4 regions of the Kitasatospora sp. NPDC053057 genome follow, and region 2 is predicted to be linked to each of the others. Evidence: riboswitches for the same ligand, from Rfam matches in the RefSeq annotation. Region 2 holds a riboswitch; each other region holds the start of a gene.
The links. Region 2 has a riboswitch for cyclic di-AMP ahead of ACIG5E_RS33400 (M23 family metallopeptidase). Riboswitches for the same ligand answer to the same signal wherever they lie in the genome.
Positions count from the first base shown of each region.

Region 1: another riboswitch for cyclic di-AMP. It lies ahead of ACIG5E_RS16735 (transglycosylase family protein); the one in region 2 lies ahead of ACIG5E_RS33400 (M23 family metallopeptidase).
Region 3: another riboswitch for cyclic di-AMP. It lies ahead of ACIG5E_RS01725 (hypothetical protein); the one in region 2 lies ahead of ACIG5E_RS33400 (M23 family metallopeptidase).
Region 4: another riboswitch for cyclic di-AMP. It lies ahead of ACIG5E_RS20565 (LysM peptidoglycan-binding domain-containing protein); the one in region 2 lies ahead of ACIG5E_RS33400 (M23 family metallopeptidase).

Region 1 is NZ_JBITZP010000013.1:184,799-192,419, reverse strand. Features, by position in the region: gene ACIG5E_RS16755 (exopolyphosphatase) at 1-684, opposite strand, end outside; gene ACIG5E_RS16750 (DUF501 domain-containing protein) at 681-1,358, opposite strand; gene ACIG5E_RS16745 (septum formation initiator family protein) at 1,330-1,818, opposite strand; gene eno (phosphopyruvate hydratase) at 2,017-3,303, opposite strand; gene ACIG5E_RS16735 (transglycosylase family protein) at 3,574-4,344, opposite strand; cyclic di-AMP (ydaO/yuaA leader) riboswitch at 4,350-4,517, opposite strand; gene ACIG5E_RS16730 (cytochrome P450) at 4,728-6,044, opposite strand; gene ACIG5E_RS16725 (SDR family NAD(P)-dependent oxidoreductase) at 6,335-6,760, shown strand; gene ACIG5E_RS16720 (MazG family protein) at 6,765-7,621, opposite strand, start outside.
Region 2 is NZ_JBITZP010000048.1:25,841-33,461, reverse strand. Features, by position in the region: gene ACIG5E_RS33430 (roadblock/LC7 domain-containing protein) at 1-166, opposite strand, end outside; gene ACIG5E_RS33425 (sensor histidine kinase) at 235-1,476, opposite strand; gene ACIG5E_RS33420 (SpoIIE family protein phosphatase) at 1,758-3,938, opposite strand; gene ACIG5E_RS33415 (TetR/AcrR family transcriptional regulator) at 4,236-4,814, opposite strand; gene ACIG5E_RS33410 (alpha/beta fold hydrolase) at 4,870-5,694, opposite strand; gene ACIG5E_RS33405 (YiaA/YiaB family inner membrane protein) at 5,795-6,085, opposite strand; cyclic di-AMP (ydaO/yuaA leader) riboswitch at 6,282-6,440, shown strand; gene ACIG5E_RS33400 (M23 family metallopeptidase) at 6,453-7,310, shown strand; gene ACIG5E_RS33395 (hypothetical protein) at 7,388-7,621, opposite strand, start outside.
Region 3 is NZ_JBITZP010000001.1:374,376-381,996, forward strand. Features, by position in the region: gene ACIG5E_RS01705 (SDR family NAD(P)-dependent oxidoreductase) at 1-545, opposite strand, end outside; gene ACIG5E_RS01710 (TetR/AcrR family transcriptional regulator) at 683-1,333, shown strand; gene ACIG5E_RS01715 (alpha/beta hydrolase-fold protein) at 1,431-2,627, shown strand; gene ACIG5E_RS01720 (MoaF-related domain-containing protein) at 2,703-3,032, opposite strand; cyclic di-AMP (ydaO/yuaA leader) riboswitch at 3,470-3,633, shown strand; gene ACIG5E_RS01725 (hypothetical protein) at 3,636-5,018, shown strand; gene ACIG5E_RS01730 (hypothetical protein) at 5,060-5,686, opposite strand; gene ACIG5E_RS01735 (IclR family transcriptional regulator) at 5,870-6,667, opposite strand; gene aceB (malate synthase A) at 6,869-7,621, shown strand, end outside.
Region 4 is NZ_JBITZP010000018.1:144,687-152,307, reverse strand. Features, by position in the region: gene ACIG5E_RS20595 (hypothetical protein) at 1-289, shown strand, start outside; gene ACIG5E_RS20590 (GNAT family N-acetyltransferase) at 698-1,255, opposite strand; gene ACIG5E_RS20585 (hypothetical protein) at 1,320-1,637, opposite strand; gene ACIG5E_RS20580 (PadR family transcriptional regulator) at 1,695-2,276, shown strand; gene ACIG5E_RS20575 (SGNH/GDSL hydrolase family protein) at 2,297-3,091, opposite strand; gene ACIG5E_RS20570 (nuclear transport factor 2 family protein) at 3,088-3,489, opposite strand; gene ACIG5E_RS20565 (LysM peptidoglycan-binding domain-containing protein) at 3,972-4,661, opposite strand; cyclic di-AMP (ydaO/yuaA leader) riboswitch at 4,669-4,870, opposite strand; gene ACIG5E_RS20560 (maleylpyruvate isomerase N-terminal domain-containing protein) at 5,623-6,252, opposite strand; gene ACIG5E_RS20555 (LysE family transporter) at 6,458-7,099, shown strand; gene ACIG5E_RS20550 (TetR/AcrR family transcriptional regulator) at 7,301-7,621, shown strand, end outside.

The sequences.
Region 1 (7,621 bases), on a different contig from region 2:
CTGGGCGATCGCGGACACCGTGGTGACCGTCCCCGCCAGGCCGACCAGGGTGGCCGCGCCGGTCAGCGGGACGACCTCCTCGGCCTTGTCCAGCTCGGCCCGCACATGCGCCCGGGCCTCCGCGATCTGCTCCTCGGAGGGCAGCTCGGCGCCGCCGAAGTGCCGTTCGGTCAGCCGCACGCAGCCGATGTCCACCGAGCGCGCCGCCTGCACGTCCGCCCCGCCGAGCACGAACTCGGTGGAGCCGCCGCCGAGGTCGAAGACCAGGTAGGGGGCGGGGAACTGGCCGCCGGTCAGCTCCTTGGTGGCGCCCACGAAGGACAGGTGCGCCTCCTCCTCGCCGCTCACCACCTCCGGCTCGACGCCCAGGATGTCGCGCACGCCCTTGACGTACTCGTCGCTGTTCTCGGCGTCCCGGGAGGCGCTGGTGGCGACGAAGCGGGTGCGCTCCGGGCCGACGCCGAAGCCGGTGATGATCTCCCGGTACTCCCGGCAGGCCGCGAAGGTGCGGGCCAGCGCGTCCGGGTGCAGCCGGCCGGTCCGGTCCACGCCCTGGCCCAGCCGGTTGATGATCATCCGGCGGTCGAGGTCGGTGATCTCACCGGTCTCCGGGTCGAGGTCGGCGACCAGCAGCCGGATCGAGTTGGTGCCGCAGTCGATCGCGGCCACGCGGGTCGTGGTCACTCGGACTCCTGCTCCGCCGCGGACTCCGCGGACTCCTCGGCGGCGCGCTTGGCGGCCCGCTCCGCGGTCTTCTGCCGCTTGGCCGCGATCACGGCCTCGTGGTCCTGCTCCTTGGCGCGGTTGCGGGCGACCCGCTCACCGGCCGCCTGGACCTCGGCCGGGGAGACGCACGGGCCCTTGGCCCACCAGTCCTCCAGCATGCCGATCGCCTCGTCACCGAGCGGGTTGACGCCCTCGCCGGCCGCCAGCGAGTGGCCGACCAGCACGTGCAGGCACTTCACCCGGTCCGGCATGCCGCCGGCGCTCGGGAAGCCCTCCAGCACCTCGATCGCGTCGCGCCGGGCGATGTAGTCCTCGTGCGCCTTCTGGTAGGCGGCGGCCAGCTCCGGGTCCTCGGCGAGCCGGGCGGTCTGGTCCTTCATCACGCCCTCCGCCTCCAGGGTGCCGATCAGCGAGGCGGCCTTGGGGCAGGTCAGGTAGTACAGCGTCGGGAACGGCGTGCCGTCCGGCAGGCGGGGGGCCGTCTCCACGACGTCGGGGTTGCCGCAGGGGCAGCGGTGCGCCACACCGCGCAGGCCGCGCGGCACCCGGCCGAGCTGGGCGGCGATGGCCGCGACGTCGGCGTCGGAGACGGCGGGGTGGTTCTCAGTGGTCATGGGGGGTGGGGTCTCCAACGGGGGACGGTGGGAGCGGACGGGGGGTCGCGGGGGCCAGCGCGGCGGTGTCGGCGGCGTCCACCGAGTCCCAGATGCTGGCGTACCAGGGCTTGGCGGCCTTCGGCCGGTCGGCCGCCGCGTCGGCGGACGGGGTGGCCGGGGTGGCGGAGGCGGAGGCGGACGGCTGGGCGGGCGCACCGGACGGGTCCGCCGCGATGTACGGGGTCTCCCCCGGCACCGCGTAGTGCAGCCGGGCGCGGGCCTGCGCCTTGACGTACTCCGGATCCTGCCAGCGGGCCTTGTCCCGGCGCAGCTGCTCGACCTGCTGGCGCGCGTGGTCGGCCTTCGCCCGCTGGGCGGAGATCTCGGCGCGCTGGGAGATGAACTGCCGCGTCGGGTAGGCCAGGATCGCCACCAGCGAGCAGAGCACCAGGACGAGGACGGTCGCCCGGCTCGTGAACCGAGGCCGGGCCGCCAAGCCCGGGATCCTCCAGCCAGCCATCTCCCGTATCCCCTCCTGGTCGCGACGGTGCCCCGCCGTCCACCCTACGGGGTGTGCGGCGGGGCACCGGTCAGGCGTGCGCTACCGGGGACCTCCGGCCCCCGGGTTTTCGGCCCGCGTGTTCTCAGCCCTCGTGCTTGCCGTGCTCACCGGTCCGCGGAGCGACCGTGCTCATCACTCCGCAGCGCGGAAGCGCGGGAAGGCGCCGCGGCCGGCGTACTCGGCGGCGTCGTCGAGGATCTCCTCGATGCGCAGCAGCTGGTTGTACTTGGCGACGCGCTCGGAGCGGGCCGGGGCACCGGTCTTGATCTGGCCGCAGTTGGTGGCGACGGCCAGGTCGGCGATGGTGACGTCCTCGGTCTCGCCGGAGCGGTGCGACATCATGCAGCGGTAGCCGTTGCGCTGGGCCAGCTCGACGGCGTCCAGGGTCTCGGTCAGCGAGCCGATCTGGTTCACCTTCACCAGCAGCGCGTTGGCGGTGCCGGTCTCGATGCCCTTGGCCAGGCGGGCCGGGTTGGTGACGAACAGGTCGTCGCCGACCAGCTGGACCTTGTCGCCCAGCTTGACGGTCATGGCCTTCCAGCCGTCCCAGTCCGACTCGTCCAGCGGGTCCTCGATGGAGACCAGCGGGTAGGCGTCGACCAGCTCGGCGTAGTACTCGATGAGCTCGGCGGCCGAGAGGGCCTTGCCCTCGAACTGGTAGGCGCCGTCCTTGTAGAACTCGGAGGCGGCGACGTCCAGGGCGAGCGCGACGTCGCGGCCGGGCACGTAGCCGGCCTTCTGGATGGCCTCGGTGATGAGGTCCAGGGCCTCGCGGTTGCTGTCCAGGTTCGGCGCGAAGCCGCCCTCGTCGCCGAGGCCGGTGGACAGACCGCGCTCCTTCAGCACGCCCTTGAGGGTGTGGTAGACCTCGACGCCCCAGCGGACGGCCTCGGAGAAGGACTCCGCGCCGATCGGGGCGATCATGAACTCCTGGATGTCGACGTTGGAGTCCGCGTGCGAGCCGCCGTTGAGGATGTTCATCATCGGGACGGGCAGGACGTGCGCGTTCGGGCCGCCCAGGTAGCGGAACAGCGGCAGGTCGCTGGCCTCGGAGGCGGCGTGCGCGACGGCCAGCGAGACGCCCAGGATGGCGTTGGCGCCGAGCGAGGACTTGTCCGGGGTGGCGTCCAGGTCGAGCATGGCCTGGTCGATCAGGCGCTGCTCGGTGGCGTCGTAGCCGACCAGCTCCGGGCCGATCTGCTCGATGACGGCCAGGACGGCCTTCTCCACGCCCTTGCCGAAGTAGCGGTTCTTGTCACCGTCGCGCAGCTCCAGCGCCTCGAAGGCACCGGTCGAGGCACCCGACGGAACAGCGGCACGACCCGTGCTGCCGTCGTCGAGGCCGACCTCGACCTCGACCGTGGGGTTGCCGCGGGAGTCGAGGATCTCACGGGCTACGACGACATCGATGGACGGCACGAGGCATCTCCTTGCGGAAGCAGGGTCCGGCTGACGGTGGTGCTGTCGGCCGGAGGATTGCGGAGTCGTTACGACCAGAGCCTAACCGCCCGGGCTCCCGGGACCACGTCGACCTCGGCTCCGTCTCAGCGTGTGGCCCCACTACCCACCGGTAGTTCACCTGCTTGTCCCAGCTTGTCCCACCGGGATGGGCGAAGGCGGACGAAGGGGGCCGACCGGTCGGTCGGCCCCTCGTCAGGTCTCAGCCGTCAGGGTCCCAGCCGTCAGGTCTCAGCCGAGGTGCAGGACCTGGCCGGGCACGATCAGGTTCGGGTCGCCGCCGACGGTGCCGCGGTTGCCGTCGTACAGCGCCTGCCAGCCGCCGGACACGCCCTGGGTGGCGGCGATGCCCGACAGGGTGTCACCGGAGCGGACGGTGTAGTCGTGGCCGGTCTGCGCGGCCGGGGCCGGCTGGGCGGCGCGCGGGGCGGCGTGCTTCGGGGTGTACTGCTGGGCGGCCGGCTGCTCGGCGGGCTGCTCGGCCCGCTTCGGGGCGGCGTGCTTCGGCGCGTACTGCTGGACCGGCTTCGCGGCGGCCTTGGGGGCCTGCTGCTTCGGGGCCTGCTGCTTGGGGGCGGACTGCGCCCTGGTGTCCGTGGAGGTGTCCACGGCCGCCGGGGCGCCGCCCTTGCTCAGGCCGGCCTTCTGGGAGCAGACCGGCCAGGCGCCCGGGCCCTGCGAGGCGAGCACCTTCTCGGCGACCGAGATCTGCTGCGCCCGGCTGGCCTGGTTGGCCTGCGGCGCGAAGGCGGTGCCGCCGTACGCCTTCCAGGTGCTGGAGGTGAACTGCAGGCCGCCGTAGAAGCCGTTGCCGGTGTTGATGCCCCAGTCGCCGCCGCTCTCGCACTGGGCGACGGAGTCCCAGGAGGAGGCCGGCGCGGCGGAGGCGCCGGTGGCGGTGAGGAGCGGCAGCGCGAGTCCGACGCCGGCCACACCGGCGACGGCGATGGCCTTCTCGGCCTGGGTGCGACGACGATGACGGCCAGTTCCAACGAGCAGCATGAAGAGGTCCCTCTCCGCACGCCTGCGAGGTGAGCTGTCGGGTTCGGACCGGGAGGTGGCCCGGCCGCCGTCGGCGGAAACGGTTCCGCTTGGGCGGCTTCACCCCAAGCCGTGGAGGAACGGCAACAAACCTGGTTCCCCCGCCCCTGCCCAGGGTCTGGTCGGTTTCCCGTGGCGCGGCGGGCAGGACTCGGCGTTCCGCGCACGGGGTCCGCAGCTGCGAACTCCAGGGAGACTAGACAGATCCTCAGACTAATCACAAGCTCATATCGCCGACATCACACAGAAATTACGGCGCGTGTTCGATCGCCCACCGACGGCGGGGCTTTGTCCGGTTTGATGGGCGTTCACACCACCGTCAGAGGCCGAAAGACGACGCCAAGTCAGTGTGCCGATGGCTCAGTACGGGCGTGCGGCGACCGGATCTCCGGACTGAATTCGACCGGAAGTTCGCGCAATCCACGCATGATCAGACCGCCTCGCCAGCGCAGATTCTCCGGACTTTCGGCCAGCCGGAGATCGGGCAGCCGGGACAGCAGCGTGGCCAGCGCGGACCGCCCTTCGAGCCGGGCCAACGGGGCGCCGATGCAGTAGTGGATGCCGTGCCCGAAGCCCAGATGGGGGTTGTCGCTCCGGGCCAGGTCCAGGGTGTTCTCGTCGGCGAACCGGGCCGGGTCGCGGTCCGCCGCCGCCAGCACCACCAGCACCGGGTCGCCGACCGGGATCTCCACCCCGCCGATGGTCAGCGGCGCGGTCGCGAACCGCCAGGTCGCCAGCTCCACCGGCCCGTCGTAGCGCAGGAGTTCCTCGATCCCGGTCTCCAGCAGCGCCGTCTCGCCGCGGACCACCGACTCCTGCAGCCGCGCCCGCTGGTCCGGGTTGCGCAGCAGCGCGTACGTCCCGTTGCCGATCAGGTTGACCGTCGTCTCGAACCCGGCGAAGAGCAGGATGAAGGCCATCGCGGCGGCCTCGTTCTCGGTCAGGTGCTCGCCGTGGTCGCTCGCCCGGATCAGACCGGAGATCAGGTCGTCGCCGAGGTCCGCCCGCTTGCGGTGGATCAGCTCCAGCAGGTAGGCCCGCATCCGCTTCACGGCCCGCCCCACGCCGCCGCGTTGGCTGCCGCCCTGGCCCGGCTTCGTGTGTCGCAGCATCATTCCGGCCCAGTCGCGAAAGTCGTCCTGATCCTCGGCCGGCACGCCCAGCATGTCGCAGATCGCGTAGATGGGGAGCGGGAAGGCGAACTCGTGGATGAGGTCCGCCGAACCGCGCTGCGCGAAGCCGTCGATCAGCCGGTCGGTCAGCTGCTGCACCCGCGGCTCGAACTCGGCCACCCGGCGCGGGGTGAACGCCTTCGACACCAGCCGGCGCAGCCGGGTGTGGTCCGGCGGGTCGATGTTCAGCAGGTGGGTCATCAGGTCGGCCTGCCGCTCCCCCGGGATGCCCACCCGGCCGGTGCGGTGCGCCTGCTCGCTGTGGTGCGCCGGGTTCTTCGACAGCCGGCTGTCCGCGAGCGCCTGCCGGGCGTCCGCGTACCTGGTCACCAGCCAGGCCTCCACGCCGCTCGGCAGCTTGGTGCGGTGCACCGGGGCGTGCTCGCGCAGCCAGGCGTAGGCGGGGTACGGGTCGGCCGCGAACTCCCAGGTGAAGAGCTGCGGGGCGGGCTGGGCGGCGGGCTGGGCGCCGTCGGGCTGAGCTGGCATGGGTCGACCGTAACCGCTGGACCGGACGCGCCCGGACGGCCTCCGGGGCGCCGCCGCCGCGTCACCGGCTCGCGAACCGTTCGTGAGCGGCACGCGAGCAGCACACCAACACTCCGTGGACGCCCCGTGGACGGTCCGTGGACAGCCCTTGGACAGCTCTTGGCCGGGTGGCAGGCGTGAGCCTGGTCACCTGCGGGGTAATCCCTGTTGCGGAGGGTCAGGACGTGCCTACGATCCTCCGCAGTACGCGTGGGCGCCGGTGCGGTGTCGCCCACAGGGAGGAGCAGGCCATGCGGGTCAGCGGAGCAGTCGTCGTCATCGCGGTACTCGACGGCGGTTCGGGAGCCGACCTCGCCCGCCGGTTCACCGCGGCCGGCGCCGCCGGGATGCTGATCGCCGACCAGCACGTCGGGATCGCCGAGGACCTCGCCGCCGAACTCGACCAGCCGGGCTGCCCCGTGGTGGGCGTCTGCGGCGACATCCGCCGGCCCAGCGACGTCGCCGCCCTGGTCGACACCGCCGAGAAGCACCTCGGGCCGATCGACCTCTTCTGCGTCGCCGGCCCGAAGGGCGAGCGGATCGTCTCCCTCGCCGACCTGCCCGACCACCTCGACCTGGAGCGCCTCGCCGAACTGGTCGCCCTGATCGGCGAGGCCATCGGCGAACTCGTGCCGCCGCAGCGGCGTCCCGTCGAGAGCACCGCCACGGCCGCCTGAGCCGCTACTCGGACTTGAGCCCCTCGGCCGCGCGCACCGCGTCCCGGTAACCGCGCGCGGCCGAGCGCAGCGCCGCGTCCACGTCCACCCCGGCGTCGTGCGCCCGCTGCGCCACCGCGAGCAGCAGCCGGCCCGCCGACTCCGCGGTCAGCTCGGCCGGCAGCTCGTACGGCTCGTCCGGCACCTCCGCGAAGCCCGCCCGGCGCACCCGGGACACCAGCTTCGCCGCGTACGCCAGCGCGGGCAGCCCGGCCGGCACGCCGTCCAGGACGGACTCCCGGTCCGCCTTCTCGGCCGCCTTCAGCTGCTCCCAGTTCGCCTCCACCTCGGCGGCGCCCTCGGCCTCGACGTCCCCGAACACGTGCGGGTGCCGGTACACCAGCTTCTCCACGATGTCCCCGGCCACGTCGTCGATGGTGAACGGCTCGGTGGGGTGCTCCTCGGCGATCCGGGAGTGGAAGAACACCTGCAGCAGCACGTCGCCCAACTCCTCGCGCAGCGTGTCCCGGTCCCCCTCCTCGATCGCCTCGACCAGCTCGTAGGCCTCCTCGACCAGGTACTTCACCAGGCTCTCGTGGGTCTGCTCGGCGTCCCACGGGCAGCCGCCGGGCGAGCGCAGCCGGTCCATCACCGAGGCGAGGTCCAGCAGCCGGGCCCCCGGCAGGTCGTACGAGCCCGGCAGCACCTCGATCTCCGGCACCTCGCCGGCGTGCTCCACCGCGAGGCGGGCCAGCGCGTCCGTCAGCCCCGGGTCCCCGTCCGGGCTACCCAGCCACACCGTCGGCCCGGCCTCGGCCGGCTGCCCGGTCAGCAGCCGCGCCAGGGCCGGCGCCGACCCGGCCGGCACCGCCTCGACCGTCA
Region 2 (7,621 bases):
ACTGCAGCCCGGAGCAGGCGGCGGCGAGCCGCTCGGCGTCCTCGCGGGCGATGTCGGCGCTGCGGCCGATCTCCAGGCCGTCGTTGGAGACGACGACGGCGTGCTGGACCTGCGGGACGGCGATGATGTCGGCGAGCAGCCAGCCGAGATCGGGGGTGGTGGTCATGGAACTCTCCGGAGCGCTGGGGAAGTCGGGGGAAGCCGGGGGAACTCGGGGAAGCGGGACGGGAACGGTCAGTGCGGGCCGGGGGGCCGGCCCTGGGCGCGGGCGGCCGACCGGCCGTTGGCGGTCCCGGCCTGGAACATCGTCATGAACGCCTGCGCGTCCCGGGCCGAGCGGTACGGCGGCTCGGGCGGCGGCGGGGGAGCGGCGTGCTGGGCGGGGCGGTTCCCGTGGTCGCGCCGGTGCCTCCGGCGGGGCAGCGGGGGCGGGACGTCGCCGGTCGCGGGCGGGCGGCCGGCGGGCGGGGGCTCCACCAGCGGGTGAGCGGCGCCGGCGGTCGGCTGCGGGGTGGAGGTGAACGCCGGGTCGGGGCGGAAGGCCGGGTCGTCCCCGCTGAACCCGAGCCCTAGTCCCGGGACGGTCGGCGGCAGCGGCTCGGTGAGCAGGGCGTTCGGCAGCAGCACGACGACGCGCACGCCGCCGTACGGCGAGGGCGCCGAGCTGAGGGTGACCCGGAAGCCGTAGCTCTCGGCCAGCCGGCCGACCGCGGCCAGCCCCAACTGCGGCACCTCGCCGAGCCGGGAGACCTCCAGGCTGCTGCCCCCGGCGAGCGCGGCGGCGGCCTTGGCGACGGCCTGTTCGGGCATGCCGACGCCGCCGTCGTCGATCTCGATGACGGCGCCGTTGTGCACCGGCGTCAGGGTGACGAACACCTGGGTGCTGGGCGGGGAGTAGCGGGTGGCGTTGTCCAGCAGCTCGGCGATGGCGTGGATCAGCGCCTCGGCGGCGGCGCCGACCACCGCGGTCTCGATCCGGCTGCGGACGACCACCCGCTGGAACGGCAGGATGCGCGACTGGGCGCCGCGCACCACGTCCTCCAGCGAGACCGGCTCGGGCCAGTGCCGTCCGGCCCGGGCGCCGCACAGCACGGCCAGGGTCTGGGCCAGCCGGGCCTGTTGGGCGGCGGCGTGGTCGGCCTTGAGCAGGCCCTCCAGCAGCGCCGGGTCGTCGTGGGTGCGCTCCATCTCGTCGAGCAGTGCCTGCTGGTCGTGGGCCATGACGAGGATCCGGCGGGCCACGCTGAGGAAGGCCCGCTGGGTGGAGGCGGTGAGCTCCTGCTCCTGCTGGACCGCGGCCAGGTCGGCGCCCCGGCGGGACAGCTCGGAGGTCAGCTGCTCCTGGAGCCGGGCGAGTTCGCCCTCCAGCCGGTCGGCCCGGCCGCGCTGGGTGACGGACACGGCGCGGTACCGCGAGGCGGCCACGAGGGCGAGGACGGCGAGCACGCCGGTAGCCGTTGCGCACCACTGAGTCATCGTCACGCGGCGAATTCTAGGGCGATGATCCTACGAAGGTGTGAACGGATCTCGCCATCTGACTGGATCTCGTCAATATCGAGTCAATACGCCGTCATCCCGGTGTTGTTCGGACGCGATCCCGGTGCCCTGACGAGCCGCCCGGTCGTTCGTCCAGGGTCTTCCGAACCCCGTCGATGTGACGGGTGATGGCTGATTCGCGTCCCGGGATGTGGGGGACTGGTGTGCACGATGTTGTTGAACGGACGACATTCGGTGCAGGTGAACAATTCCGCCCCGGGTTACGGAAGGGGCGGCATCCGGTGCAGGAGCAGCAGCGCCACGTCGTCCGGCCGGGACCGGCGCTCGGTCACGTTCAGGGTGAGCAGATCGGCCAGCCGCTCCAGCGCCGGCGCCGGGCCGATCCGCCCCGGACCGGTCTGCCGGGCCCACAGCTCCAGCCCGCCCAGCATCCGCTGCACCGACTCGTCGTAGTCCTCCTCGCGGTCCTCGACCAGCCCGTCGGTGTACGCCAGCAGCGTCTCGCCGCCCGCCAGCCGACCGGTGGCCAGCGGGTACGGCTGCCCCGGGTCCACCCCCAGCGGCGGGCCGCCCGGCAGCTCCAGCTCGACGGCCGTGGCGTCGGCGGCGATCCGCACCGGCGCCGGGTGCCCGGCCCGGGCCGCGGTCAGACTGCCGTCCGCCGGGTCCAGGGTCAGGTAGAGGCAGGTCGCGAACAGCTCGGTGTCCAGCTCGGCCAGCAGCCGGCTGGTCCGGGCCAGCGTGGCGGCCGGGTCGTGCCCGTCCGTCGCGTACGCCCGCAGCCCGCTGCGCAGCTGGCCCATCACCGCGGTCGCCTCGGCGTTGTGGCCCTGCACGTCGCCGATCACCAGCCCGATCCGGCCGTCCGGCAGCTTCAGCAGGTCGTACCAGTCGCCGCCGATCTGCATGCCCTCGGTGCTCGGCAGGTAGCGGGCCGCGGTGGCGATCCCGGGCAGCCGGGGCAGGGTGCGCGGCAGCATCGCGCGCTGCAGCTCACCGGCCCGGTGGTGGTGGGTGTCGTACAGCCGGGCCCGCTCCAGGGACTGCGCGAGGATGCCGGCGAACGCCGAGTACAGGGTGCGGTCCTCGCGGCTGAAGGCGCGCTCGGCGGCGAAGGTGATCAGGCAGGAGCCGACCTGCCGACCCGAGGCGACCAGCGGCAGCACCGCCCAGGCGGCCGGGGCGTCCGCGCTCCTCGGCCTTCCGCCGGGCTCGCTGAACAGCAGGGCCGAGCGGGCCAGCGAGTGCTGCATCATCCCCTCGGACAGGTCCGCCAGCCGGGTCAGCTCGGCGCGGCGCGGGCCGCCGTACACGGTGTGCGAGACCGGCAGCAGCCGGCCCTCGTCCACCAGGTCCAGCACGATGCCGGCGGCGCCGAAGGCCGGTCGGGCGACATCGGTGACGGCGGCGGTGACCTCCCGCACCGTCACCGCGCGGGACAGCGCCCGGGTGAGCGACAGCAGCAGCGCCGTCCGGGCCCCGGCCGGGTCGTGCTGCGGCCCGGCGTCCCGGTCCCCGCGGTGGTCCACGTCGGCGAGCAGCCCGGCGATCCGCACCGGACGTCCGTGCACGTCCAGCATCACCTCCCCGGACTCCTCGACCCGCGCCACCTTCCCGCCCCGGCGCAGCACCCGGTAGCCGATCCGGTAGCGCCCGCCGCTCGCCAGGGCCTCCGCCAGGGCGGCCTGCACGTCCGGCAGGTCCTCGGGGTGGACGATCCGCTCCAGCTCCGGCGCGGCCCCGTCAGCGGCCACCGGCCGGCCGGCGACCGCGAACGCGGCGGCGTCCCAGTAGCTCTCCCCGGTGACCAGGTCACGCTCGAAGGCGCCGTGCCCGGCGGCCCGCACCGCGAGCGACAGCAGCGGGTGCGCCAGCGCCGGATCCGGGCCCGCCTGCCGCGCCGGCCGGGCGTCCGCGTGGTCCAGCAGGTGATCGAGCAGGTGGTGCAGCCGGTGGGCGCAGGCCCCGGCGATCGTCTCCAGCACGTCCAGGTCCCGCGGCGGCACCGTGCCCCGGTGCGCCAGCGCGAGCGCCAGCACCCCGATCGCCCGCTCGTCCACCACCAGTGGCAGGGTCGCCACCGAGATCATCCCGGTCCCCATGCCGGCGTTCCGGTTCGGGTAGTCGATGCTGGTGTGCTCCGGACTCAGCAGGTAGGGGCGCCGCAGCCGCAGTGCCATCGCGGCCGGCAGCTCCCCGGCCGGATCGACCAGCCCGTACCGCTCGTGCGCCCAGTCCGGCAGCCCGTGCGAGGCGGTCAGCCGCAGCATCCCCGCGGAGTCCAGCAGGTAGAGCGCCGAGCCCTCCCCGGTGATCCAGCCCGGCCCCTCCGCGAGCACGGTGCCGAGCAACTCGGCGGCACTGGTGCAACCCAGCAATAAGCGCACGCAGCGCATCGGGCTGCGGGCGCTCGTCCGGCTCTCGTCCTGGGGGATGGGCACTAAATCTTCATACCCTATTTCCACCCCCAACGGCCGCACCCCTCCCTCCGCCCACACCCGACCCGCACGCCACAGCGGCCCGGCGCCTGCGCGAGAAGTCGACGGGGCCGACTTCTCGCGCACTCGTTCGCCGCTGCGCGCCCATCCGCACGGGAGCGGGTTTGCGATACAGATGGAGCGCCGAAAGTCGACGAGGCCGACTTCTCGTGCGTTCGTTCGCTGGTGTGGGCCATTCGCGCGGGGCCGTTTCGGCTGACTCCTCGCCTCTGTCGCTGCGGCGGCTGCCGGGCCGACTTCCTACTCCTCCTCCGCCTTCGGCCACGAGTGGAGGCCCGTGGTGAGGGTGGCGATGAGGCGGTTGTGGGTGGTGGTGAGGTCTTCGGCGAGTTGGAAGGCGCCGGTGATGGAGAGGGCGGCGAAGCCGTGGGCGAGGGAGCGGACGGTGCGGGCGGCGTGGATCACCTCGGGGCCGTCGAGGCCGTAGCCGCGGAGGACGGCGACGATGACGCCGACGAGGCGGGTGGCCGCGTGGGTGAGGTCGTCGTCGGGTTGGGGGGCCTGGGGGAGGGCGGTGTAGCGGTGCGGGTGTTCGGTGGCGTAGGCCTGGTAGGCGCGCAGGACGGCGGTGACGGCGTCGTCCCCGCTGCGCCCGACCGCGGCCTCCGCGAGCCGGTCGGCGAGTTCCTCGGTGACCCGGACGGCGATGAGCCGCCGGAGTTCGGCGAGACCGCCGCTGACGTGCTTGTACAGCGAGGGGGTGGCGACTCCGGCGCGGGCGGCGACGGAGGCGAGGGTGAGGGCTTCGGTGCCCTGGTCGTCGATGAGGGCGAGGGCGTGGTCGACGACCTGGTCGGGGGTCAGTCCTACGCGGGGCATGGCTTCTGGTTCTCCGTGAAGCGTGGGGGGAGGACGGGTTCAGGCGAGTACGGGTTCAGGCGAGTTCGGCGAGGAAGGGCAGCAGGGCGTCGGCGACGGCCCGGGGGTTGTCGGCCATCGGGTAGTGCCCGGATCCCTCGATCATGACCTTCCGCGCGCCGAGCTTCTCGGCCTGGAGGTCGGCGACGGCCTCGGGCTTGGGGAAGTCGGGGTCCTTGCTGCCCATCAGCACGAGGGCGGGGCAGCGGACGGCCGCGCTCCAGCCGATCGGCGCGGAGTCGCCGGTGACGTGGCCGCGGGTGGCGGTCCTGCGGCCGGGGGTGCGCAGGGCGGCGACCAGCCCGTCCACGTAGCCGTCGAGGTCGGCGGGCCGGGGGCCGGGGAAGGCCATCTTGCGGAGGTAGTAGCCCCAGACCGCGGGCCACTGGACCATCGCGGCGCCCATGACGACCATGACGCCCTTCATGAGCGCGTTGGCCCGGTGCTCGACGAAGGCGTCGATGAGCGCGATCCCGGCGACCCGCTGGGGTGCGTCCCCGGCGAGCTTGACGACCGTCGCGCCGGTGTAGGACTGCCCGACCAGGACGGCCCGCTCGATGCCGAGGTGGTCGAGCAGGGCGAGGACGTCGGTGGCGACGGCGGAGGGGCTGTAGTCGTCCCAGACGATCGAGGACTCGCCGAAGCCGCGCAGGTCCATGGTGATGACCCGGCGCCCGGCCGCGGTGAGCAGCGGGTGGAGGTGCCGGTAGGCGCGGCGGGAGTCGAGCATCCCGGGGAGCAGGACGACGGGGGTGCCTTCGCCCTGCCGGGTGTCGTCGTACGCGAGGCGGCCGCCGGGGACGTCGAGGTACTGGGTGCTCGGGGTGATGGTGCCGTTCATGGTGGGCCTCCACGGGCTCGCTCGCTGCTGCCGATAGCCATAAAGCTACGGCTAATAGCCTTAGCCGTCAAGGGGTCGCGGCTCACGCGAAGGGCCCCGTTCAGGTCCCTTCGACCCTGAACGGGTCGTGCTCGCTGAGCAGCTTCTCCAGCCGGGCCTGGTCGACCCGGGCGACGGTGTCCGAGGACTCCTGGCGGTCCCGGATCACCTTGGCCAGCGTGAACGAGGAGGTGACGGTGTAGAGGAGGCCGATCCCGAGGAAGGCCCGGGTCCAGCCGCCGACGGGCAGGTAGGCGATCCCGGCGGCGAGGGCCGTGCCGGAGATGGCGAAGGAGAGGACGGCCTGGGCGTAGTACGCGGCCGTGGTGCGTGACTGCATCGGTGCGCTCATGGCGCCAGGATGCGGTGGGCCGGCCGGGGTGCACATGAGTAGGAGTACTCAGATGAACCGGGTGGCTGAGGGGTCGTTCGTTGACGTCCGATCACCTGTTCCCCAGCCGTCGCGGACGGATGGCTTGGAATCAGGGCCTCCTAGGATTAACGTTTGATAACGCAGCGCGGTCGTCAACGCCGTACCCAGACGGCACCGTGCGCCGTCGCCTAATCCCGCCGGCCGGCCTCCGGGCAGGCCAGGGAGCCGGGGAACCATGTTCCTTGGGGTGAATCGGCGGGGCTCCGGCCCGGCCGTAGGAGACCTTCCTGCTCCGAACCCGTCAGCTAACCCGGTAGGCGCGAAGGAAGGAAAGGAGCGCGCCTCCGTGGCGTCGACGCACACCCCGGCACACCCGGCCGGCCCCGCAGCCGGTACCCAGCTCCTCGACCACCCCGGCCCGAACGGCTCCGAGCCCCGCGACTCCGGCCCCGCCGACCCGTTCGTCCCGGAGGCCGAGGCCAACCGCCACCGGATGCCGCGTCAGACCCGAGGGGCCTCCCCGCTGCTCGGCGTCACCGCCGTCGCCGCCACCCTGGGCGCCACCGGCTTCGCCTCCGCGACCCCGGCCGCCGCGCCCGCCGTCGAGGCCCCGGACGAGACCCCGGTCGCCCTGGCCGCCGATCCCGGCCTCGCGCTCGCCGCCCGCATCCAGCAGCAGGCCGACAGCCAGCGCACCGCCGCCGAGGAGAGCGCCCGCGTGCAGGCCGCCCAGGAGGCCGGGGCCAAGGCCGCCGCCAAGGAGGCCGAGGCCAAGCGCGCCGCCGAGGAGGCCGAGCGGGCCAAGGCCGCCGCCCTCACCCTGCCGGTGAAGGACTACAACCTCTCCGCCCACTACGGCCAGAGCGCCCGCTACTGGGCCCACCTGCACACCGGCCTGGACTTCGCCGCCGACACCGGCACCCCGGTCTACGCGGTCGGCCAGGGCACCATCACCTCGGCCGGCTGGTCCGGCGCGTACGGCTACCGGATCGTCGAGACCCTGCCCGACGGCACCGAGATCTGGTACTGCCACCTGTCCTCGATCATCACGGGCTCCGGCAAGGTCACCTCCGGCCAGCAGATCGGCAAGGTCGGCGCGACCGGCAACGTCACCGGCCCGCACCTGCACCTGGAGGTCCGCCCCGGCGGCGGCGCCCCGGTCGACCCGGAGACCTGGCTCCAGCAGCACGGCCTCAACCCGTAACGGCCCCGGGAACCCGTCACAACGTCGGGGGGAGCAGCCCCGGGGCACGCCCGGGGCTGCTCCCCCCCCCCGCCACCTCACTCCGGCGGCAGCTGCGCCAGGTACGCGTCGATCTCCTCCGCGCCCGGCTCCGGCGCGAGCTCCGGGAACTCCTCCACCAGCAGCCGCGGCAGCCCGGGCACCGTCCACTCGCCGAGCAGGTCGAGCGCCACCTCGGCCGCCGCCGCCTCGAACTCCTCGAAGCCCCCGGCCAGTTCGTCCGGCATCGGCCGCCCCAGCGCGGTCAGCTCGGCCAGGTTGCGGTAGCTGCG
Region 3 (7,621 bases), on a different contig from region 2:
GCGCGCAGGCCCTGCTTCGAGTACTCCGAGGCGATCGCGTGGGTGAAGGACTGGATGCCGCCCTTGGTCGCGGCGTACGCGGCCATGTAGGGGTGGGCGAAGGTCGCGGAGGTGGAGCTGAAGTTGACCACCACGCCCCGGCCGGTCGCGAGCAGCGCGGGGAGCGCCTCGCGGGTCATCAGGAAGGTGCCGGTCAGGTTCACCGCGAGGAGCTTGTTCCAGAACTCCAGGGTGGTCTCGTGGGTGTGCGAGGAGCGGAGGATGCCGGCCGCGTTGACCAGGACGTCCAGACCGCCCAGCGCGGCGATCGCCTCGGCCACGCCCGTGACGACGGCGGCCTCGTCCGCGATGTCCAGCACCTGGCTGGTCAGGCGGTCGGCGGTGCCGTCGGCGGTCGCGCGGTCCAGGGTCTTCTTCAGGCCGTCCTCGTTGACGTCGACGGCGACGACGTTCCCGCCCTCGGCGAGGATCCGGTGCACGGTGGCCTGGCCGATGCCAGAGCCGCCGCCGGTGATCAGGACGTTCCGTCCGCTGAAGCGCTCCATGGTGGTACTCCTTCGTTCGTGGTCTCTCGACCTCAAGAGACACGGTACGCCTAGATGGCACGGTGTGCCAAAAAGTCTTGACGCGACACTTCGGCGCGATGTGCCAGGACGGCATGCGGATGCGTACGCTGACCCTTGTGACCGGACGCCCGACCCTGACCCAGCGCCGCCGTGACGCCACCCGGCTGGAGATCGCCCGCACCGCTGCCGCGCTCTTCGCCGAGCGGGGCGCCGAGGCGACCACCGCCGAGGAGATCGCCGCCGCTGCGGGCATCTCGCTGCGCACCTTCTACCGCTACTTCTCGGTCAAGGAGGACGCCGTCGCCCCGCTGCTGGCGGCGGGCGGGCAGCGCTGGGTGGACCTGCTGGCCGGGAGTCCGACGGACCTCCCGCTGCGCGAGGCGCTGGCGCGCTCGGCGGTCGAGTCGCTGACCCCGGCCGACGACGAGGCCGTCGAGGCCATGCACTGGACCCGCAGCCTGCTGCGCGACCCGCGGCTGGACGGCACCTGGCAGCGCGTCCACGCCGGATCGGAGGAGCGGCTGCGCTCCGTGCTGGCGGCCCGCTGCCCGGACGGCGTCGATCCGCTGGAGATCCGGCTCGCCGCCGCCGCGGCCACGGCGGCGATCCGGGTGGCCCTGGAACAGTGGGCCGGCTCCGACGCCCCGGTCGCCGGCCCGGGTTCCCCGCAGGACCTCGGCGCCCGCTGCATGCGCGAGCTCACGGCGGGGCTGCGGCTTCTCACGGCACCCCCAGTCGCCGATCAGCTTCCTCACAGCTCCCGCTAGGGTTGGTCCTCGCGCCCCGGTGGGGGAACCGGGGTGACCTCCTCGGATGTCTCTGAGCGGAGGGGTGCGGAGTTCGAGGCGTGGGAGCAACTGGGACATGGGTCTGACGAGCCACAAAGTGCTGGCGCTGGCCGTACTGATTGCGGTCGTGATGATGGTCGGCACGGTCTGGCTGTGGCCCAGACTCGCCCGGAAGAGCTGGCAGGCGGTGCTCGGCCGAATAGGCACGCTGCTCGCCACCCAGGTCGCCGTGCTCGCCGCACTCGGCCTGGTGGCCAACAACTACTTCGCGTTCTACAGCAGTTGGGACGACCTGCTCGGCACCGGCAGCACCGGCCCGGTGGTGATCCACAACAAGGCGGACGCCTCCGGACGCCTGATGGTGGAGACCATCGGCCAGGCCTCGGTCAAGGGCGGCGGGGCGATGGGCCGCGAGCCCAGCCAGTCCGGCGAGATCCGCAAGGTGCGGATCGACGGCAAGGAGAGCCGGCTGTCGACCGAGGGGTACGTCTACCTGCCGCCGCAGTACTTCCAGCCGGAGTACGCGCGGAAGCAGTTCCCGGCCGTGATCGTCAGCACCGGGTTTCCAGGAATCGCCGAGAACCTGATCACCCGCTTCAACTACCCGGGTGCCGCGCTCAAGCTGCTGCAGGAAGGCCGGATGCAGCCGACCGTCATGGTCCTGATGCGTCCCTCGCCCGCCCTGCCGCAGGACACCGAGTGCGAGGACATCCCGGGCGGCGCCCAGTCCGACACGTACTTCACCAAGGACGTCCCCTCGGCGATCGAGGCGAGCTACCGGGTCTCGACCGACCCGCACGCCTGGGCCTACATGGGCAACTCGACCGGCGGCTACTGCGCCGTCAAGCTGGCCATGCGCCACCCGGACGTCTTCCCGACCGCCGTCGCCCTGTCCGGGTACTACGAGGCCGCCGACGACCCGACCACCGGTGACCTCTTCGGCGGCAGCAAGCAGCGCCGCGACGAGGCCAACCTGATGTGGCGGCTGAAGAACCTGCCGCAGCCGAACATCTCCCTCCTGCTGGCCGGCACCAAGAAGGGCGACGGCAACTACAAGCAGGACACCGAGGCGTTCATCGACGGGGTGCACAGCCCGATGAAGGTCTCGTACAGCATGCTCGAGAACGGCGGCCACAACTTCGAGACCTGGAGCGCGCTGCTGCCCTCCTCGCTGGAGTGGCTGTCCCAGCACCTCAAGGTGCCGAACCAGCCGAACCAGCCGGCCGAGCCGGGCCGGCAGGGCCAGACCGACCAGCCGGGCCAGACCGTCTGACGGACGACTCCGTCGGACGAGAGCGAACCGAACCCCCGGGGCCGCCCCCGGGGGTTCGGTTCGTCGTCACGCGGCTCAGGCCACCCGCTCCAGCGTCCCGGTGTGCAGCTGGCCGACCCGGCCGCCCTCGCCCTCGAAGGTCCAGAAGGCGCGCACGGTCAGCGCGTTGAGGTCCATCACGTGGCTGACGGTGATCCCGCTCTGCTCCGTCCAGCTGACGAAGTAGATCCCCGGCGCGACCTCGGCGACGTGCAGCCGCACGTCCTCCCACTGGCCCGCCGACTCGCCGAGGCCCTCCCAGCGCAGCCGCATGCCGTCGGCCGAGTAGGTGTTTCGGAAGGCCGCGCCGTTGTCGGCCCGGAAGACGTAGGTACGGCCGGCGAAGGCGGGCAGGGACGCGGTCATGGTGGGGCGGGACCTCTTCTCGGGAGCGTGGGACGGACCGTACGGGCGGGCACATCGGACTCGGTGCACTTGTGCACCGCGGAAAATGCCAGGCTTCCAATTTATCCGACCGGGCGGATTCGGGCGGCCCCGCGCCACGGTGCGGTACGCCACCGGATGGGACGCCGGTGGCACCGGCACCCCGGTCGTCCCCGCACCTGTACATGACCCGCTACGGCACGTACACCCCGAGGCCCTGCCTGGAGGTGCCCCGGCCGTGGCGCCGGGATTGATCAACTCGGCTGCCACGCAGCGTCGTTGATCGACACCACTGTGAGCTGCGCGACAACCGGACCGATCGAGTTGTCCGTTCACGCACAGCCTGCCTAGCCTGCAACGGGTCGTCCGCCCTCGCGGACCCCGTCGCCGGGACGCCGAGTCCTGTCCACCCGTCGGCGGGCAGCCGAGCACCACAGCGGACGGGAGCGGGGGAACCAAGGTCAGTGCCCGGCCCGTGCGCACCAGCGTGCGGGTCGCGGCTAGGGGTGAAGCCGCTCCACAGGCGGCCGGGCAACTGCAGCCCGAATCCGACAGCTCACCTCGCAGGCGTCGCAGAGGACTCCCATGCACCCTCCTGCCGGGCGCCGTCGCGCACCCCGCCATGCCCGTCCGTCCCACCGCGGCCGCAACGCCGCCCTCGCCGCCACCGGCGCGCTCGCCATCAGCGGCGCCGGCCTGCTCGGGCTGCCGTCCGTCGCCGGTGCCCAGGCCGCCACCGGCCCGACCGTCACCCAGGACCGCCTCGCCCCCGCCACCATGGTCGCGGGCAAGGCCGCCACCGCCTCGCTGAGCCTGCACTCCTCGTCCTGCTTCGTCGCCAGGACCGTCGGCGTCGGCGTCCGCGACGCGCGCGGCACCAACCTGGACTTCCCGGGCAACGCCGGCAACGTGCAGATCTGCCCCACCGGGCTCGACTTCACCAGCGGCGCGCGCACCCTGCCCGCCGGGACGTACACCCAGTTCGGCTTCTGGCAGGACCTCGGCGGCACCTGGCACAACCTGCCCTCGCAGCAGCTGGTGGTCTCCCGTACCGGCACGTCGACGCCCACCCCGGCCCCGACCGCCACCTCCACGAGCGCGCCGGCCCCGACTGCCGCGCCCACCAGCGTGCCGGCGCCGACCGCCGCGCCCACCACCAAGCCGACCGCGACCACTGCGCCCACCGCCAAGCCGACCCCAACCGCCGCGCCCACTACCGCGCCCACCGCGAGCCCGAGCGCCACCGCGAGCCCGAGCACCCCGGCGCCGGCGTCCCCGATCGCCGGCAAGTCGCTGACCTGGTCCGACGAGTTCAACGGCCCGATCAACTGGGGCCAGCGCTGGGTCGGCGACAAGAGCACCGCGTACAGGTACGGCAACCACAACCCGGACGACAACAAGCTCGACTGGCTGAACAAGAACAACGTCAGCGTCGCCAACGGCGTCGCCACCTTCACCGCCACCCCCGGCGGCCCCACCCTGGAGAACGGCCAGCAGTCCTGGAACACCGGCTTGCTGACCACCGAGGGCTCCGCCGAGGGCTTCCAGGTCAAGACCGGTGACTACGCCGAGACCCGGGTCAAGATGCCCTCCGTCACCGGTGCCTGGCCCGCCCTGTGGACCTGGAAGAACGGCAACGGGGAGATCGACTCCTTCGAGTACCACCCCGACAACCCGAACCTGCTGGAGCTGACCAACCACGTCAACCCCGGCAACCCGGACTACTACACCGACGCCAAGGCCGTCGCCAAGGACCAGTGGATCACCATCGGCACCTACTACGGCGCCAACTCGGTCGACTGGTACGTCAACGGCGTCAAGGTGTACTCGGACGGCAAGGGCGTGGGTGCAGACTTCTCCGCGTACCTGATCCTCAACCTCTCGGTCGGTGCCGGCAAGTACCACCCGGCGCCGCAGGGGAACACCCCGATCACCTTCGCCGCCGACTACGTGCGCGTCTACCGCTGAGCGCGGACGCCGAGCGCACGTAGCCCGCAGACCAGCCGCTCTCAGGAACCGGCAGCCGTCTCGACCACGTTCAGGTCGAACGGCTGCCGGTTGTTGCGTTCGTCCCGGTCGTCCGGGCTGTGCACCTCGACCGACCCGCCGGTCAGCACGCCCGTCGGCACGTCGCGGGAGACCCGCACCGGGACGAGCGCGGTGGCGCTGCGCCCCTGCTTCAGTCCGGCCTCGAAGACGCAACGCACCGTGCGCCCGCCCCGCAGCACCGCGCAGTCGGCGGGGAAGTACGGGCCCTGCGGTGTCACGCCGTCCGGCAGGGTGACGATCACGGTGAACGGCGAGGCCGTGGTGTCCGGGCCGCGGTTCGCGACGAAGGCGTGGACGGTGGTCCTGCCACCGGGCGGGGCGGGGTCCGGGTCCATCCGGGTCACCTCCAGGTCGGAGTGGGACCGTGCGGCGGCCGGGCTCGCCGCCGCGACCCGCGGTTCGGGCCGGGGCGCGGGACGCAGGGCCCAGGACGGCCCGGCGGCCAGCAGTGCGACCGTGCAACCCGCCGCCGTCACCGCCGTCACCGCCGTCGGCGTCTGCCCCGCCGTGGCCCCGGCGGCCCGGTCGGCCGTGCCGCCGGATCCGACCTGAAGCCCCCTGCGCCTGCCCCGCGTACGCTCGGACACCGCTCACCGTTCCCTCGTGCTCCGGCCGCCCGCTCCGTCGCGGGCCGCGTCCGCACCAGGGTGGTGGCACCGGGGGTCCGGACCCGGCGCAACCCGCCCACCGGTCCGTCGAAAGGAGGACAACGCGAGCGGGATGCGGCAGCGGCCCCACCGCGCGACCCGGGCAAGGCGATTGACGAAACGTCAGGGCGCGAGGACCTGCCCGAGTCGGGACGCGATCTGGTGCATCACCGGCACCAGCGAGGACGACCCCGCCTGCTCCTCCAGCGCCCGGATCCGGGCCTCCGGACCGGACACCGACAGGGCTGTGGGCGTTGGAGCGCCCGGTACCGCGAGCGCGATGCAGCGGACGCCGATCTCCTGCTCCTGGTCGTCGACCACGTACCCGCGCTCGCGCGCCTCGGCGAGCTGGTCCATCAGCTCCTGCGGGTCGGTCACGGTGTACTCGGTGTGCGCGGGCAGCGGGTTGGGGCCCAGGATCGCGCGCGCCTCGTCCTCGGGGAGCTGGGCGAGCAGCGCCTTGCCGACGCCGGTGCAGTGCGGCTGCACCCGCCGCCCGACCTCGGTGAACATCCGCATCGAGCGCCGCGACTGCACCTGCCCGACGTACACCACCTCGCCGCCCTCCAGCACGGCCAGGTTGGCGGTCTCGCCGGTGGCCTCCATGAGCTCGGCCAGGTAGGGGCGGGCCCAGCTGCCGAGCAGGCGGCCGGCCGTCTCGCCGAGGCGGATCAGCCGGGGGCCGAGGGTGTAGCGGCGCGCGGTGTCCTGGCGGACATAGCCCTGCTGGACGAGGGTACGAACCAGTCGGTGGATGGTCGGCATCGGGAGGCCGGAACTGCTGGAGAGCTCGCTGAGGGTGGCCACCCCGCCGGAGTCGGCCAGCGCCTCCAGGAGTTGGAAGGCGCGTTCGACGGACTGCACGCCGCCGCTCGCGCGGTCGGCGCCTGTCGTCGATGCTGTGTCGGGGGTCGCAACCACCGGCGTTCCCTTCGCTGTCGGGGAGGAGTAGAGTCCCGGCGACCTCTTCAACAAACCGTTGAAATTCTGTATCGCGGAAACTAGTCTCCACCTTACAGAATCGAACTCGCCGACAGGCGGGTAACGATCGAGGAAGTTCCCGAGGAAGTTCCCACCGGAACTCCCTTCGCCAGGCTCAACCGTCTTAGGAGTGTCCTGCTCATGGCTGCAGATCAGGGGCCCGTCGGCGCCTCCCCCGCCGCTCCGGTCGTCACTGTCGCCGGTCCGCGCGTCCATCGGGCGGAGGAGGTGCTCACTCCGGAGGCGGTCGCCTTCGTCGTCGGCCTCCATCGCGCCTTCGAGGGCCGTCGGCAGGAGCTCCTGGCCAGGCGGAAGACCCGACGCGCCGAGATCGCGCGCACCGGCACGCTGGACTTCCTCCCCGAGACCGCCGGCGTCCGGGCCGGGGACTGGAAGGTCGCCGAGGCGCCGCGCGCGCTCCAGGACCGCCGGGTCGAGATCACCGGCCCCACCGACCGCAAGATGGTCATCAACGCGCTCAACTCCGGGGCCCGGATCTGGCTCGCCGACTTCGAGGACGCCACCTCCCCGACCTGGGAGAACGTGGTCAGCGGCCAGGTCAACCTGATCGACGCCTTCGAGGGCCGGATCGACTTCACCAGCTCGGCCGGCAAGGCCTACACCCTCAAGCCCGCCGCCGAACTCGCCACCGTCGTGGTCCGCCCGCGCGGCTGGCACCTGGACGAGAACCACCTGCTGGTCGACGGCGTCCCGGTGGCGGGCGCGTTCGTCGACTTCGGCCTGTACTTCTTCCACAACGCCGCCCGGCTGCTCGCCAAGGGCGCCGAGGATCCCAACTCCGGCCCCTACTTCTACCTGCCGAAGACCGAGAGCCACCTTGAGGCCCGGCTCTGGAACGACGTCTTCACCCACGCCCAGGCCGAACTCGGCATC
Region 4 (7,621 bases), on a different contig from region 2:
GGGGAGCACCTCGGAGGCCGCCCGGGCGAGCGGCGACGACCCGGCCACCCCGGCGGCCGCCCAGGCCGGGCCGGACCGCACCGACGGCCGGCACCCGACCACCCCCAGTGCCCACCCCAAGTCCGGCCGCACCCCGCACCCGAGCCCCGGCACCCGCCCGGCCCCGAACGGCGGAGCCCCGGCGATCCCCTCCCTGGGCCCGGGCACCATCTGCGACCAGGCCGAACGCATCGGCCGCTGGCCGGCCGGCTCGGAGCAGGCCCGCCTCTGCCGGGGGTTCTACGGCTGAGCCGAGCCCGACGGCGGCCTGTCTCACGGTCGGGCCTTCGCCGACCCGGGAACGCCGGTCGTTCCCGGGGATCGGGGCCTCATGGGCGGGCGCGCCCGAGCGCCTTTCCCTCATCCGCCAGGACTGATCACGGCGCGCCCAGCAGCCCTTGTCCAGCCGGGGCGCCAGCACCTGGCACGGCCAGGGTGGCCAGCGGGCCGGCGCCGCCGGCGGTGGCGGTGGCGGTGGCGGTGGCGGCGGTGGCGGCGGCGGTGGCGGCGGCGGCGGCGGGCAGGATGCGTCGGGCGCGGCGGGCGGCGAAGTCCCACGGGCCGGGCGGCCGGCCGGTGAGCAGGCCGGTGATCAGGAAGCCGGAGATGACGAAACGATCAACGAATCGACCCCGGCGCGGCCCCGATCCGACCGCCCTCAGGCCTCCTTCAGCTCCTTGGTCAGCAGCTCGAACCGGAGGTCCGGCCGGCGCGGGATGCCGAAGCGCTCGTCGCCGTACGGGAAGGGGCTGTAGACGCCGGTGCGGCGGAACCCGCGCCGCTCGTACCAGGAGATCAGGTCGCCGCGCTGCTCGACCACCTTCATCTCCAGCAGTCCGACGCCCCACTCCTCCCGGGCCACCCGCTCCGCCTCGGCCAGCACCACCCGGCCGATCCCGCCGCCCTGCAGCGTCGGGCGCACCGAGAACATGCCGAAGTAGGCGCGGTCCGGGCGCCGTTCCAGCTGGCAGCAGGCGACCAGTTCGCCGTCGCGCTCGACCAGCAGCACCACCCCGTCCTGGTCCTCGACAGCCTCGGCGACGCTCGTCGCGTCGGTGCGCTGTCCGTCCAGCAGGTCCGCCTCGGTGGTCCAGCCGGCCTTGCTGGCCTCGCCCCGGTAGGCGGACTCGACCAGCTCGACCAGCGCCGGTACGTCGGCGAGGGTCGCGATACGGAAGGCGGGCGCCCCGCCGGGCCCCGTGGCGGTGTCGGACATGGCTGATCCTCTCCTCGAAAATGTCGGCTTCCGGGGCATGGTGCCACAGCCTGCGAGCTGCGAATCAGGCGTCGGGACGCGGGCCATGGCGGCCGGCGCCATGTGACACGGCTTCACGGTGTGGCCGCCAGCTCTTGAGGTCGGCGAGGCTGTGCTCCCCTATCGTCGGTGAGCGGCGCCGATGCTCGCAGGCGGCCGTGTCGGCGCGGTCGTGTTCGGTGGCGAGTTGCTCGGCACGCTCCGGGCCGAGTTGACAGTCCGGCTCGGCTGACGGTCCGCCTCCCGTTCGGCCGGGAAGACGGACGAGGATCAGCCTGCTGCCCTCCCGGGCCCGGCTCGCGTTGTCCTCGCCCTCGACCAGGTCGGTGAGATCAATGAGCAACTTCTTGATTATTCACATCTGTGGCCGGCGCGCAGCGGCGCTCGCTAGGCTGGCGGCATGGCACTGCGCAACGCGATCATGTCGGCCCTGTTGGAGGGCGAGGCGTCGGGGTACGACCTGGCGAAGGCGTTCGACGCGTCGGTGGCGAACTTCTGGATGGCCACACCGCAGCAGCTCTACCGGGAGCTGGACCGGATGGAGGCCGAGGGGCTGATCAGCGCTCGGGTCGTCGAGCAGGAGCGGCGGCCGAACAAGCGGCTGTTCTCGCTCACCGAGGCGGGCCGCGCCGCGCTGCGGTCGTTCACGGCCGCGCCGCCACGCCCGTCCGCGATCCGGGACGAGCTGCTCGTCCAGGTGCAGGCCGTGGACGCGGGCGACCCGGACGCCGTGCGCGCGGCGCTGCTCGAACGTCTGACGTGGGCGCAGGCCAAGATCGCCCGCTACGAGCGTCTGCGGGCGCGGCTGCTGGACGGGCGTTTCGAGGACGACTACCTCGCCACGGCCGAACGGATCGGGCCGTATCTGACGCTGATGCGCGGACTGTCGTTCGAGCGCGAGAACCAGCGCTGGTGTGAGCAGGCACTCGCGGTCCTGGAGCGGCGCGCCGCCGCGCCGGCCCCCGTGCGGGGGCCGGCCTGACGGTCGCCGGGGCCGACCGCTCAGTGGAGCGGGCGGGGAGCCTTGAGGGGGCGCAGTTCCGGGCGCTTCGCGACCCGCCCGTCGCCGGAGGAGCGGCCGCGCAGGCGGCGCATCAGCCATGGTCCGAGGAAGGTGCCGATCCAGGCGGCCTCCTGGGCGGCCCGCTGCCGGAGCCCCGCCGCCGGGAGCGGCGGCAGCGGCTCTGCCCACCCGCTGTCGCTGCCGGGCAACGCGAGCGCGTCGGCCGCCGCCGCGGCGATCCCGGCGTGGCCGAGCGGGCTGGCGTGCAGCCGGTCCGCGCTCCACATGCGCGGATCGGTCGTCACCTGGTGCGGGAAGAAGTCGACGACCACGACGCCGTGGTGGTCGGCCGTGGCGCGGATGCGTGCGTTGAGGTCCAGGACCCGAGGTCGCAGGCCGCCGGCCAACGGCGCGATCCGGCCGATGTCGGGGAAGGTGAAGGTGAGCACCCGCGCCCCGGTGGCCGTGAAGGCGGCGAACATCGTGTCCAGCTCCGCCACGACCGCGCCCGCGTCGAAGCCCGGCCGCATCAGGTCGTTCATCCCAGCGACCACGGTGACCAGGTCCGGCCGCAGCGCGAGGGCGGGGGAGAGCTGCTCGGCCCGCACCTGGCCGGCGAGCCGGCCGCGGACGGCGAGGTTGGCGTAGAGCAGGTCGGGTTCCTGCTCGGAGATCGTCTCGGCCAGTCGGTCCGCCCAGCCGCGCCAGCCGGTCGTCTCGTCGCCGTCGCCCAGGCCCTCGGTCTGGCTGTCGCCGACCGCGACGTAGCGGCGGAAGCCCGTCGTCGCGCTCACGCCTCGGATGCGCCCAGCGCCTCGGCGGTGATCCGCTCGAACTGCGCGCCCATCGCGGTGGCAAGTGCCTGCGCGCCCGAGAGGGGACGGACCATCACCGTGAACTCGTCGATCAGGCCGTCCTCGTCGAAATGGAGGAAGTCGCAGCCGTGCACCTCGCGGCCGTCGACGGTGGCCTTGAAGACGAAGGCGCGGTCGCGGCCGTCGGCGCCGTTGATCTCGCGGACGTAGTGGAAGTCCTCGAAGACCCGTCCGGCACCGCGCAGGATCGCGGCGGTCATGGCCTTGCCCGGGTAGGGCTTGAAGACGACGGGGCTGGTGAAGACGACGTCCTCGGCCAGGAGGGCCTCGATGCCGTCGTGGTCGCCGGCCTCGACGGCTGTGCGGAAGGGGTGCACGGCGGGCTCCATAGTCAACAAATTGAATAGCTGCTGCGCGCGAGCTTAGTCCCGTGGTTCAGACGCTGTCGAGGGTGTGCCGAGCCCCGGCGGTCGCGAGGGTGCCAGGGGGGTTCCGGGCGGGACCCGGGCCGCAGGCGGACGATTCCGCCGCCGAGCCCGGCACCCCCGCCCCCTGACTCTCTGCCACCTCCGCCCGAACCGAGCGGCCCGAACCGATCTGGAGCCACGAACATGCCCCTCTTCCCCGGCGCCGCGAGCGCCTACCGCACCTTCCGGCCCGGCCTGCCCGAGGCCGCCGTCATCGCGGGTACGCCGACGGCCCGGCTCACGCACCGCGATGTGAACCGGGCCGGTCAGGTGGCCGCTTGGCAGCCCATCAGCCGCCGGGCATCCGGCCGACGGGCGGTACTCGCCCGGACCCATCGGTTCGAACAGGCCGATCAGGTCCGATCAGGCCGTACCGATCGGGAGAGGTCCGATCAGTACGCGCTGTGCACCTGCCAGAACGCCCAGGCGGCGTTCGGGCTGCCGTAGACGGTGTTCATGTACTGCAGGGCCCACTTGAGCTGGGTGGCGGGGTTGTTCTGCCAGTCGGAACCGGCCGAGGCCATCTTGTTGCCGGGCAGCGCCTGCGGCAGGCCGTAGGCACCCGAGCTCGGGTTGGTGGCGTGGATGTTCCAGCCGCTCTCGTGGCTGATGATCTGGTCGAACGAGGCCAGCTGGTTCGCCGGGACGATCGAGGCGGCGAGCGCCTGCAGCGCGGCCGGGGTGTTGGCGACAGGGGTGGCGGCCAGCGGGCTGGTGGCGGCCGGCTTGGCCGGAGCCGGGGCGGCCCCGCCCAGGGTCAGGTGCTGGCCCGGGTAGATCTTGCCCGGGCCTTTGGTCAGCACGGACTTGTTGAGGTCGTAGAGCTTCTGCCAGCCGCCCTGCACGTTGTGCGTGGTAGCGATCTTGGTGAGGGAGTCACCGCTCTGGACGGTGTAGACAGCGGGCGCCTGCGGGGCGGCCGGGGCCGAGTGCGCCGGGGCGGGCTTGACGGGGGCGGCGTTCGCGGCGGTGGCGGCGACCACCGGGATGCCGGCGCCGACGCCGACGACCACGGCGGCCGCGACGATGCGCTTGACGGAACCGACAGCGAACAGGCTGGGGCGAGCGTTGACGGGCAGCATGAAGTGCGATTCCTCTCACACGCCTACGAGGTGAGCTGTCGGGTTCGGGCTGGAGTTGCCCGGCCGCGCAGAGACGCGGCTTCACCCCTAGCCCCGCCGGAACCAGTCCGGATGAGGCGACTTACCTGTGGGTCCCCCGCCCCTGCCGCGGTGCTTCATGGATGCACGTGCCCGCCCGATCCAGCGGCAGGATTCGGCGTTCCGGAGAGCGGGGTTCGTTTCGTACGGAGACGAACGAGAAGGACCGTAAACGGCACAGAGCCAATAGCACAAGCCATCGTGAGCTGGATCACGGCCCGGCCGGATTGCCCGAATGATCCACAATAGTGCTTGATAACGATGCGATAACGTCCCTATGAGTGCGTATCAGTGCGGGCCGCCGGGCCCAGTTCGGCGGCCACCGCCCGATGGCGCGCCGTACGGGTCGCGGGTTCGGGCCCGGCGCGCCCGCCCCGGGGCACGCCGACCTGAGCGATAGTCAGCCCGCCTGCCAGCCCTGCGTATCGACGCCGCCCGACACCTCGACTGCCGGTCGTACGGGGTGCGGGTGCGGAGGAAGTCGGCCTGGTCCAGGTGGCCGACCGTGCCGTCGGCCCGGTGCACCACGCGCAACGGCTCGCCCGCGCAGTAGCCGTCCAGCCCGGTCCAGGTCCCGCCCGGCTCGGGCTGGAACCGTGAGGTGCGGGCCGCGCCGCCCAGCGCTGTGAGCTCCAGCACACGGCCGGCTCGCAGGTGCGGCGCGACCACGCTGGCGCCCCAGCACCAGGGGCCGGTCAGCGGTAGCAGCTCCGGGTCGGTATCGTCCAGCGACCGCCGGAAGCGCGGGAGGCGGTACGGCGACGCGATATCGTCTCTCCGGCTCCGCCCAGGCCAACTGGTTCGTCGACCACGGCAGCGGCTGGTCCGCCGACGGCGCGACGCTGCCGCGGACGGTTGACCGGGAACAGGCGAACCCCGGGCCTCAGCGGATGATCGGCAGCACCGGCTCCGAACTGCGCCCCGCCGCCGCCTCGATGAAGGCCACCGGGTCCGTGGCCTCGGCCAGCAGTCCGCGGGTGAAGTGCAGCGCCCCCTCGGCGGGCGCCGGTCCGCCCACGGCGGCGATCAGGTCGAGCAGGTGGACGGTGGCCTCCATCAGCGCCACCTCGCCGAGCGCCCCCACCGTCACCTTCCCGAGCAGCTGGTGCTCCACCACCGTGTCGGGCGAGAGGTCCGCGATCCCGGCCAGGGCGGCCGGGCCCTCGGTGCCGAACCGGGCGATCAGCGCGGCCGGTTCGGTCGCCTTGGCGGCCTCCTTGGCCATGTCGGCGATCTGCCCGGCGGCGGTGTGGGCGAGCCCGCCCGGCTGGTTGAACGTCCGCAGGATCTCCGCCCCGCCGGTCATCCCGGCCGGGCCGTCGACCACGGCCTCGCGTAGCCCGGCGAACTGCTCCGGCACCGGCGCCACGTGCGCGTAGAGGTCCCGGACGGTCCACTCGGACAGCCGGGTGGGCCGGTCCCAGTCCTCCGCGCTCAGGGCCGCGCCGCGCTCCGCCCAGGACGCCCACGCCTCGGCCAACAGCTCAGCCACGCGGTTGTTCTGACTGCTCATCGGTACCTCCTCGAACCAATGTCCACCGGAGCGCCCCACGCTACCCGCCCGCACGGACAAAACCACTTGCGGCCCCTTGCCGCGGCCGCCACCATCGGCCCATGACCGACACCCCCGCCCGCCCGCTGCCCGTGACCGCCGCCGCCCGCCCGGCCGCCGTCCAGCAGCAGCCCGGCCGCGCCCGGAGGCCCGACCGCGCACGCGCGTGAGGGCCGCGCTGGTCGCCGGCCTGCTCGCCGGGTACGGCGTCGCCGTACCGGTCGGGGCCGTCGGCGCCTACCTGGTGGCACTCACCGCGCGGACCTCACTGCGCACCGGGGCCTGCGCCGCCCTCGGCGTGGCCACCGCGGACGGGCTGTACGCGCTGCTCGCGGTCCTCGGCGGCACCGGCCTCGCGCCGCTGCTGGAACCGCTCGCCCGCCCGCTGCGCATCGGCTCGGCGCTGGTGCTGCTCGCCCTGGCCGTCCGCACCGCCGCCACCGCCCTGCGCGGCCGCCGCTCCACCACCGCACCGGCCCCCGGGGCTCCGCCCGGCCCCGCCCGGGCCTTCCTCACCCTGCTCGGGATCACCCTGCTCAACCCGCTCACCGTGCTCTACTTCGCCGCCCTGATCCTGGGCAGCCGCGGCCAGGGCGGCAGCACTTCGGGCATTCTCTCCCCGGCCGTGTTCACCGCCGCCGCCTTCGCCGCCTCCGTCTTCGCCGCCTCCGCCAGCTGGCAACTGCTGCTCGCCTCCGGCGGCGCCCTGCTCGGCCGGGCCCTGACCGGCGCGCGCGGCCGGCTGCTGACCGCCCTCGGCTCGGCCGCCCTGGTGGGCTGGCTCGCCGTCCGGCTGCTGCTCGGCTGAACCGGACCGCCACTCCCCCGCCACCGACGACGACCCACCACCGACTACGACCCGTGACCAATCCGGGCGTCTCCCAGGCCTGTTTTCCACCTATTCGTACCTTGTATCCTGGTTCTGTATCCGCTGCGTAACCTGCCCCACCGGCCCGGCTCCGGCACGGCCCGGCTGACGGCCCCGGCACCGACTCGGAGGAGTACGGCCATGGTTGAGCGGGACGGCCCCGAGAAGCGGGGACGCCTGAGCCGCCCACTGGTGCTCGACGCCGCCGTGGCACTGGTGGACCGCGAGGGGCTCGGCGCGCTCACCATGCGCAGGCTGGCCGCGGAGCTCGGCGTCGAGTCGATGGCGCTGTACCGCTACACCCCCGGCAAGGAAGCCCTGCTGGACGGCCTGACCGAGGCCTACTTCACCGAGATCAACGCCCGGCTGCGCACCAGCGCCGCCGGTGGCGGCCCGCGCGAGCCCGAGTGGCGGATGGAACTGCGCCGGATCGCCCAGGCCTTCGCCGCCGTGGCGCACTCC